Regions from separate parts of the Desulforamulus hydrothermalis Lam5 genome, predicted to be linked through region 3. Evidence: riboswitches for the same ligand, from Rfam matches in the RefSeq annotation. Region 3 holds a riboswitch; each other region holds the start of a gene.
What was found. Region 3 has a riboswitch for thiamine pyrophosphate ahead of thiC (phosphomethylpyrimidine synthase ThiC). Riboswitches for the same ligand answer to the same signal wherever they lie in the genome.
Positions count from the first base shown of each region.

Region 1 (3,271 bases), on a different contig from region 3:
GCCACCGCAGTATTAACAAGTACCGCCGCTGCGCCCATCTCCATGGCTGCGGCAGCTTCCGACGGTTTGCCGATGCCTGCATCCACAATGATAGGCAAAGGAATTTCCTCGATGAGAATACGGATCAGCTCTTTGGTTTTCAGCCCCCGGTTACTGCCAATGGGGGCTCCCAGCGGCATGACAGCCGCCGCCCCGGCCCGGGCCAATTCTTTGGCCACCATCAAATCCGGGCTCATATAAGGGAATACCTGAAACCCCTCGGCAGCCAGGATTTCTGTGGCCTTAATGGTTTCGTAGTTGTCCGGCAGCAGGTACCGGTTGTCGGCAATTACTTCAACCTTGACCCAGTTGCCACAGCCTGCCGCCTTGGCCAGCCGGGCTATGCGCACCGCTTCCCGGGCGTTTCTGGCCCCTGAAGTATTGGGCATGATAATACAACCGTCGGGTACATAGCGTAAAATATTTTCCTCCTCTCCTGCTGTATCCACCCGCCGCATGGCCACCGTCAGCACCTGGGCCGCTGCCGCTTCCATAATCTCGGGAATCAGCCGGGACGCATACTTGCCGGTGCCTAAGAACAAGCGGCTGCTTAACTCCCGACCGCCAATGCGAAAAAGATCCATGCTTATCCTCCTCCCACAAAGCGCAAGACTTCGATATTGTCGCCTTCCTGCAAGATGATGGTTGCCCACTCATCCTGCTTAACCAGCCGGTAATTGTATTCCACAATGATGCTGTCCGGCCGCAGCCCCCGCCGGTTTAGCAAGCAGGCAACGGTGCTGCCCGGTTCTACCGCCAGTTCCTTTCCGTTTAAAAAAATCTTCATTTGCTTCACCCCCGTACAGTTATTTAACCCGCCCGGCCGGGTCACTCGGGCAAAACACCGGCCTGTTTATATAAGGCATAAAAATGGTGCGTCGGTCCGTGGCCCCGGCCCAGGGGCAGCCCGTGGGCAATGGCTGTGGTAACGTATGCCTTGGCCGCCCTCACCGCCTCCTTAACCGTAAAGCCACGGGCCAAATAGGCCGCTATGGCGGCTGCAAAAGTACAACCTGTACCGTGGGTATGGCGGGTGGCTAAGCGCGGCCCGGCAAACAATTCCACCTGCCGGCCGTCATACAGCACATCCACCGCCTCCCCTGCCAGGTGCCCCCCTTTAATCACCACATGCTTGGGCCCCAGCCGGTAAATTTCCCGCGCCGCCTGTTTCATATCGGCCAGGGTGTTAATGCTTCCGTTAATAAGCACCTCTGCCTCCGGTATGTTAGGGGTAACCACATCCGCCAGGGGCAGCAGCAACTCAATCAATGTTGCACAGGCGGCGGGCTGCAGCAATTGATGGCCGCTTTTTGATACCATCACCGGGTCTGCTACAATATGGCGTGCCCCTTTAGCCGCTAAGCAGCCGGCCACGGTGGCAATGATTTCGCTGCTGGATACCATGCCGATTTTTACCGCATCTACCGTTATATCGTCAAACAAACAGTTGATTTGGGCCGCCACCAGATCTGCCGGCATTTCCTGCACCATCAAAACCCCGGTGGTATTTTGGGCCGTAACTGCCGTAACGGCGCTCATGCCGTAAGTACCCAGGGCACTGAAGGTTTTCAGGTCGGCCTGGATCCCCGCGCCGCCGCAGGAATCAGAACCGGCAACAGTTAACACATGTTTCATGGCTTCTCTCCTGGAAAATGATTTTTAAGCAGCCACCACCTCCCCGGGCGCTTTGACAACTGCCTGCCGGGGTGGCTGCACAAACAAAAAAGGCGCGCTTTCACAACCATAGGAAAGCACACCTTTACAACTCTGTCTTGCATCACTCCCTTCGCTGGTATTACCCAGATCAGGTATTGAGGGTCAGGTCTTAACCTTTCTCAGCTTTCGCTCCCCTGTGGCGTGTTATGAAGTTATTCCTATCATACATTATTTTTCCCAAAATGCAACATGTTTTTCTTTCCATAAAATTACACAAACAAAAAGGAGGCTTTTCCCCCTGTTATTCCAGTACATATACCCGGGTTTTTCTGACACCCCAACGGAGAGCCGCTTCTTTAGTATCATAAAATAAATCAATACGGTTTCCTTTAATATCGCCCCCGGTATCCAGAGCAGTGGCCCTGCCATACCCTTCCACATATAAACTGCTGCCCAGGGGGATAACGTTGGGATCTACCGCTGCTACGCCCGGCCCCGGTATACTGCCGGTGGCAGTGTGGTTGCCGGTATAGGTATAGCCGGTAGCCAGCATGTCCAGCGATCGGCTGACCCGCAACCACTGGCCGCCCCGGCTGACGTTGCTGCCGGTACCGTATTGCAGCAGGCCGTTGACAGGTTCCTGGATAATTTCTTTGTCCACACAGGTACGGGATACCTCCCGGCCGTCTTCATAGCGAATACGCCAGGTTTCTCTCTGCCTGCCCGGCTGACCCTTTTTTACCAGCCGGGTAAACCCGCCGGGCAATTCAGGATTGGCAATCCGTTCTGTTATATACGGCACGGCCGTTTCCTGGGTGATGGTTTTCACTGTCACCCGGGTCACCTTAATGGCCATATCTTTTTTTAACAATACGGTCTGGGCGGGCGTCACCAGATCATCCGGCTGCAGTACAACACCCTGCCGGGCCAGCACTTCCTGCACACTGCGGGCCGTGGTTCGCACCGCTTTGGTGTGGCCGTCCACAGTTAAGGTAACCGGGACTTCACCGGTTACTGTTTCTTTTAAAAAGTTTCCGGCCTGCCGTAAGGGAGCCGGCCAGGCAAGTCGGCCCGACCACCGGGCATAACCCACCACCGCTGCCGCCAATAAAATTAACACCAGGATTCCTAAAAGACCTGCTCTGGCCGCTTGGCGGCCGGCCTGTCCGGCCTGTATTTTGGGTGCCGTGCGGCCGGGGCTGCGGGTAGGCCATTCCACCGGACACCAATTCATTAGGTTTACCTCCTCTCGGGGACAAATTGCTTATGCCAATCATATTCGTCCCTTTTGTATGGTAAACCTTCCCAAAAATTCATACAAATTCCATGCAGGCCTGGCAGAATACGGCAGAATTTTCGGTGCCGGCGGCCGGTCAATCCAGGATATGAATCTTAACTGTCCGCCTGCCCCAGTTGATAGCCTGTTGGTAAGTGTTAAAAAATACGTCGACACGGTTGCCTTTAATGCTGCCCCCTGTATCCGCCGCCACCGCATAACCGTAATTTTCGACATACAACCTGGTGCCCAGAGGTATCACCCGGGGATCCACTGAAACTACCCCTTCGTAGGGATAAA
Region 1 covers NZ_CAOS01000011.1:123,242-126,512, reverse strand. The annotation lists gene DESHY_RS08800 (thiazole synthase) at 1-623, opposite strand, end outside; gene thiS (sulfur carrier protein ThiS) at 626-826, opposite strand; gene thiD (bifunctional hydroxymethylpyrimidine kinase/phosphomethylpyrimidine kinase) at 868-1,674, opposite strand; TPP riboswitch at 1,804-1,901, opposite strand; gene DESHY_RS08785 (3D domain-containing protein) at 1,997-2,929, opposite strand; gene DESHY_RS08780 (3D domain-containing protein) at 3,069-3,271, opposite strand, start outside.
Region 1: another riboswitch for thiamine pyrophosphate. It lies ahead of thiD (bifunctional hydroxymethylpyrimidine kinase/phosphomethylpyrimidine kinase); the one in region 3 lies ahead of thiC (phosphomethylpyrimidine synthase ThiC).

Region 2 (3,271 bases), on a different contig from region 3:
ATCGGCGCCTCGCTGCTGCGCCGCTCCACCCGCATATCCTGGCGGGATGTGCTTAAGGGTTTGGAAGAAGGCGCCCGCTCGGCCCTGGGGGTAGTGATTGCCTGTGCCACTGCCGGTATCATTATCGGGGTTGTCACCAAAACCGGCCTGGGCCTTAAACTGGGCTCTGCCCTCATCGACCTGGCCGGCGGCCGGTTGCTGCCCACCCTGTTCTTTACCATGATTACTTCTATTATTTTAGGCATGGGCGTGCCTACCACCGCCAACTATGTCATTACCTCCACCATTGCGGCTCCCACCTTAATCCAACTGGGGGTACCGGTGCTGGCAGCCCATATGTTTGTGTTTTATTTTGGCATTATTGCTGACGTAACCCCGCCGGTGGCGCTGGCTGCCTTTGCCGGCTCGGGTATTGCCCGCAGCAACCCCATGAAAACCGGTGTGGAAGCATCCAAACTGGCGGTGGCGGCCTTCCTGATTCCGTACATTTTTGTGCTGTCACCCTCCCTGTTGCTGATCAATACCACCTTGCCCAAGGTGCTGCTGATGATAACCACTTCCCTGCTGGGCATGACCGCCATTGCCGCCGCCCTTTCGGGCTACCTGGCGGCGCCCGCGCGCCCGCTGGAACGGCTGGTCTTTTTCGGCGGCGGTTTATTAATGATCGATCCTAACCTGCTGACCGATTTAGTGGGCCTGGGGCTGCTGGTGCTGGCGTACCTATTGAACCTTCGCCAGCGTGCCAGGCAGGCGTAATATCGGCCCGGGCGTATAACGCTTTACAAACCGGGTAACCGCTGCTATAGTATCTTTAACAAACAACTTAATATGGCTTTGGGGAGCTGGGGGTGGCCGGCTGAGAGGGTACCGCAGGGTACCGACCCGTGAACCTGATCTGGGTAATGCCAGCGGAGGGAAATACGGATAATTATTGTATCTCAAATAACAGCTGCCTCCGGAAGGCGCTCAGGCTGTAGACAAAGGAAAGACACGGTGGTTTTATGAACCCCTGCCGGCGACTTGTCGAAGCACCGGTTACAGCACTTGATGAGCGAAAGGAGCCGTTGGGGTGGCGCTCACAGGATGTGGGCACCAGCCGAACCGGGCCAGGAGGGCCCGTTTGAGGCGACCCCAAGGGCGACCGTAGCGAATCATAGTGCTGTCGGTGCGTAGATCGGAGCCAAAGGGGATCATAAACCACAGCTAATATTTGTCGACAACCTGAGCTGCCTCATGAAGGCAGCTTTTATTTTTGGCCGGATGACACCATACTAAGCCTGACGAAAGGAGTGATTGCATCATGCCGGTTATTAACCTCGGGTTTCAAGTTTTGCCCAAAGTGCCGGACGGCAACACCTATGCGGCGGTGGACCGGGCCATCGAAGTGGTTCAGCGGTCCGGCGTCAAATACCAGGTGGGTCCCATGGAAACCGTCATGGAGGGAGAGCTGGACACCCTGCTGGCCATCGTAAAACAAGCCCAGGAGGCCTGCCTGGCCGCCGGGGCTTCGGAAGTAATGACCTTTGTGAAAATTCACTACCGCCCCGGCGGGGTGACCATCGATGAAAAAATGGCTAAATACCGCTAGCCCAAAACCGGGCAGCCTGCTGCTGCCGGGTGTCACCCTGCTGCTGTTGCTGGCAGTCTGGGAAGGACTGGCGCATTTCAGCCGGCTGCCGGCTTGGCTGCTGCCGGCCCCCAGCCGGGTTGGCGGGGCCCTCTGGCAAACCAAAGACCTGCTCTGGCAGCACAGCCTGCAGACCGTCGCCGAAACCCTGCTGGGCTTGCTTTTGGCGGTGGCGGCCGGCGTCTTGCTGGCCACCTGCATGGAGTGGTCCCATAAACTGAGGCAGGCGGTTTATCCCCTGCTGGTGGTTTCCCAAACCATCCCCATTATTGCGGTGGCGCCCCTCTTGCTTATTTGGTTCGGTTACGGCTGGCTGCCCAAAGTGCTGGTGGTGGCCCTGGTTTGTTTCTTTCCGGTAACGGTTAACCTGGCTGACGGCTACCGTTCGGCAGAACCGGACATGATCCGCCTGCTGGCCGCCATGGGGGCAACCGGCGGGCAAATTTTTCGCCTGGTGAAACTGCCGGCGGCACTCCCTTACTTTTTTTCCGGCCTGCGCATTGCCGGCACCTACAGCGTGATGGGGGCGGTGATCGGCGAATGGCTGGGTGCCAGCCAGGGATTAGGGATTTATATGACCAGGGCATCCCAGTCTTACCTCACCGACCGGGTTTTTGCCGCCATTGCCGTAATTACCGCCCTCAGCCTGGCGATATTTTTGCTGGTGGAGGGCCTGGCCCGGCTGGTCATGCCCTGGCATTACCGGGCCAAAGATATTTTATAAGCAAACTGTAAAGGGGAAAACGAAATGAACAAAATTAAGCTGATGCTCTGCCTGCTGCTGCCGGCCTTGCTGTTGTCTGCCGCCGGTTGCGCCGGTGACCGAAAGACCGCTCCGCAAGCCCTGACCAAAGTAACCGTCGTGCTGGACTGGTATCCCAATACCAACCATACCGGCCTTTATGTGGCTAAGGACAAGGGCTTTTACGAACAACAGGGGCTGGCGGTGGAAATAATCCAGCCCGGCCAGGGCAGTACCGCCGACCGGCTGGTGGCGGCCGGCAAAGCGGATTTTGGTATCAGTTACCAGGAAAGTGTTACCCAGGCCCGGGCACGCGGCATCCCTCTGGTGTCAATTGCCGCTGTGCTGCAGCATAACACCTCTGCCTTTGCCTCCCTGAAAGAGGCCAACATTACCTCACCCCGGGATTTTGCGGGGAAACGCTACGGCGGCTGGGGATCACCGGTGGAGGAAGCCGTCATCAAAGCGGTGATGGAAAAGGCGGGGGGCGACCCGGCCAAAGTAAAATACGTTACCCTGGGAGCCACCGATTTCTTTGCCTCCATCGGGCGGGATGCTGATTTTGAATGGATTTACTACGGTTGGGACGGGATCGAAGCCAAACGGCGGGGCCTGGATTTAAACCTGATTATGCTGAAAGACCTGGACCCGGCCCTGGATTATTACACACCGGTAATAGTCACCGGCGAAAAACATATCGCTGAACAAAAAGAACTGGTGAAAAAATTTATGGCAGCCACTGCCCGGGGCTACGAATGGAGTATCGAGCATCCCGCAGAGGCGGCAGACATTTTACTGAAAAATGCTCCGGAATTAAATGCCGAGCTGGTTAAAGCCAGCCAGGCCTGGGTCAGCCGGCAATACCGGGCGGCTGCCCCCCGCTGGGGCGTACAGCGGGAAGA
Region 2 covers NZ_CAOS01000010.1:60,301-63,571, forward strand. The annotation lists gene DESHY_RS07740 (TRAP transporter permease) at 1-756, shown strand, start outside; TPP riboswitch at 826-934, shown strand; gene DESHY_RS14270 (hypothetical protein) at 1,036-1,194, opposite strand; gene DESHY_RS07745 (thiamine-binding protein) at 1,301-1,588, shown strand; gene DESHY_RS07750 (ABC transporter permease) at 1,563-2,351, shown strand; gene DESHY_RS07755 (ABC transporter substrate-binding protein) at 2,376-3,271, shown strand, end outside.
Region 2: another riboswitch for thiamine pyrophosphate. It lies ahead of DESHY_RS07745 (thiamine-binding protein); the one in region 3 lies ahead of thiC (phosphomethylpyrimidine synthase ThiC).

Region 3 (3,271 bases):
GGTGACCCCCCACCTGCGGGCCATTGATGCGGTAAATCCGTATGACCTTGGTTTTCAAGATGCCCTGGCCGGCGGGGTTACCACGGTTGTCACCGGGCCCGGCAGTGCCAATGTGGTGGGCGGCGAAATGGTGGTTATGAAGACTCACGGTACGGTGGTGGATGACATGATCATCCGCTTTCCGGCCGGTCTTAAATGTGCCCTGGGCGAAAACCCCAAGCGGGTTTATGGCAGCGGTAAAAAAATGCCCGCCACCCGCATGGCCTCGGCGGCCCTGTTGAGAGAAACCCTGGTGGCGGCACAAAATTACCTGGTTAAACAGAAACGGGCAGCGGCGGAGGGAAATATACCGGAACGTGATTTGCAAATGGAAGCGGTGGTCAGGGTGCTTAAGAAAGAAGTTCCCCTGCGGGTGCATGCCCACCGGGCGGATGATATTATGACCGCTGTGCGTATAGCCCGGGAATTTGACCTGGACTTGGTGGTGGAACACTGCACCGAGGGACATCTGATTGCCCCCTGGCTGGCAGCGGCCGGAGTTAAGGCAGTGGTGGGGCCTGTTATCAGCAACCGGGCCAAAGTGGAATTAATGAACCGCAGCCTGGAAACCGCCCTGGCTTTATGTCAGGCCGGCGTCCCCTTTGCCCTGATGACCGACCACCCGGTGGTGCCGATACAATATCTCAGTCTTTCTGCAGCCTTGGCAGTCAAGGGAGGGCTGCCGGAGGAAACGGCCTTAAAGGCCATTACCGTTGATGCCGCCGGACTGCTGGGTATCCGGCAGCGGGTGGGGTCCCTGGAAGCGGGCAAAGATGCCGACATAATAGTTGCTGACCGCTCCCTGTTCGACCCCAACCACCGGATTGAGATGGTTTTTGTAAACGGTTGCCAGGTTATTGGAAAAAAGTGAAAATTTTCATAAAAAGTGTTTTTTGCTGAAAGGATTTAACAGACTTCCGTCGAATCTAATAAGTGCCTAAATGGTAAAATGTGTATGACTTGCCATTTTGTCACAATATGTCGAGAGGAGTAGAACTGTGAAAAAAACACTCGATGTATTAGTTGTGGATGACCAGGTGGGGGTACGTTATCTGCTGGAGATAATTGCCTTAGAAGCGGGCCACCGGGTTCAATCCGCACAAAACGGTTTAGAAGCCATTGAGAAGGTGCGGCTTCATAAGCCGGATTTAGTTTTTATGGACGTACGGATGCCTATTATGGGAGGCCTGGAAGCCCTGACGAAAATAACAAAAATGGCTCCCGGTACAGCGGTGGTGATTATGACAGCTTACGGGGCGGAGGAAACCGCTGCCGTTGCTTTGCAAAAGGGGGCTTACTTATGCATGAGCAAACCCTTTGACTTGGGGGAGGTAAAAAAACTGCTGCAGGATTTTGCCGGCCGCTTAAACTGTTATCAGCAATCCTGTGCCGAAAGCTTTGCCTGAAAAAATTATTTGCGGCGGGCATAAAATTTTAGCAGGTTTTTTTCGGGCTGCATAGAATACCTGGGTGTATGACAACTTTATATGAACAGGATAAACCAATGGGGGGGCCCGGTGAGGCGGGCTGAGATAAGCACCCGATGATGTGCTTGACCCTTTGAACCTGATCTGGTTAGTACCAGCGAAGGGAATGTGGGAAGCCGTTTATTAACCAAACCCATAATTCCTATGGGTTTTTTTATTTTCTATGGGAGGTTGAAAACCATGACACAACTGTTAGCGGCCAGGGCAGGCGAAATTACCCCGGCCATGCGCCGGGTGGCTGAAAAGGAAGGGGTAACGCCTGAGTTTGTACGGCAAGGGGTGGCGGCAGGAACCATTGTCATACCGGCCAACATTAATCACCAGAACCTGGATCCGGTGGGTTTTGGCCGGGGATTGAGAACAAAGGTCAATGCCAATATCGGAACCTCCACCGGCTTTCCGGATCCGGCCAGGGAGCTGGAAAAACTGCAGGTTGTTCAGTCAGCCGGCGCGGATGCGGTGATGGACCTGAGTACCGGCGGTGATATTGACCTGGGCCGCCGGCAAATTATCCGGGCCAGCCGCCTTCCGGTGGGAACGGTGCCGGTTTATCAGGCCTTTTTGGAGAACCGGGCGAAAAGGGGCAATATGTTAACCATGTCGGCGGCTGACCTGTTTGAGGTAATTGAAAGGCACTGTGCGGACGGGGCAGACTTTATTACCGTTCACTGCGGTATTACTTTAGAGGTACTCAAACGTCTGAAAAACCAGCCCCGCCTTACCGATATAGTCAGCCGGGGCGGCTCCTTCTTAACTGCCTGGATGCTGCACCACGGCCAGGAAAACCCGCTTTATGAACAGTATGACCGGTTGCTGGAAATTTGCCTTAAACACGATGTCACCTTGAGTTTGGGGGACGGCCTGCGGCCCGGTTGCCTGGCGGACGCAACCGACCGGCCGCAACTGCAGGAACTGATTATCCTGGGCGAGCTGACGGACAGGGCCCGGGCCGCCGGAGTGCAGGTGATGGTTGAGGGGCCGGGGCATGTGCCGCTGGACCAAATTGCCGCCAACGTCCAGGTGCAAAAAACCCTCTGCCAGGGGGCTCCCTTTTATGTGCTGGGGCCCCTGGTGACCGACATTGCCCCCGGTTACGACCATATTACCGCCGCAATCGGCGGGGCTGTAGCTGCGGCGGCAGGGGCAGATTTTCTTTGTTATGTGACACCGGCGGAACACCTGGGCTTACCAACCCTGGAGGATGTGCGGGAAGGCATTATGGCCTGCCGCCTGGCCGCCCATGCGGCTGATATCGCAAAGGGAGTGCCCGGCGCCCTGGAGTGGGACCGGCAGATGTCTGCTGCCCGCAAGGCCTTGGATTGGGACAAGCAGACAGCCCTGGCGCTGGATCCCCGGAAAGCAGCCCGTTTCCGGCAGGAGCGCAACCCGGACGGCCATGAAGCCTGCACTATGTGCGGTGATTATTGCGCTATGAAAATTGTCGGGCAGTATTTGGGTAAAGCGTCGGCGGGCTGCTAGAACAATAAAACCACCTAAACTTTCCCTGGTCTGCAGTGTGGCCCCTGTCTTTTAAAAGACAGGGGTCTTGCTATATAATAACCATAGTTTGGCAGGAAAGGAGCTATCTGCGTTGAATCTTTCACAGGTTGGCGAATTTGGTTTGATAAACCTGTTAAAAAAAGATCTACTTCCCGCTTCACCCGGTGTAATTGCCGGTATCGGGGATGATGCGGCGGTTTTGCAGTGTGCCGGCGACTGCTGGCAGTTGTTTACCACCGATATGC
Region 3 covers NZ_CAOS01000008.1:223,599-226,869, reverse strand. The annotation lists gene DESHY_RS06250 (amidohydrolase) at 1-910, shown strand, start outside; gene DESHY_RS06245 (response regulator) at 1,038-1,445, shown strand; TPP riboswitch at 1,536-1,649, shown strand; gene thiC (phosphomethylpyrimidine synthase ThiC) at 1,707-3,005, shown strand; gene thiL (thiamine-phosphate kinase) at 3,118-3,271, shown strand, end outside.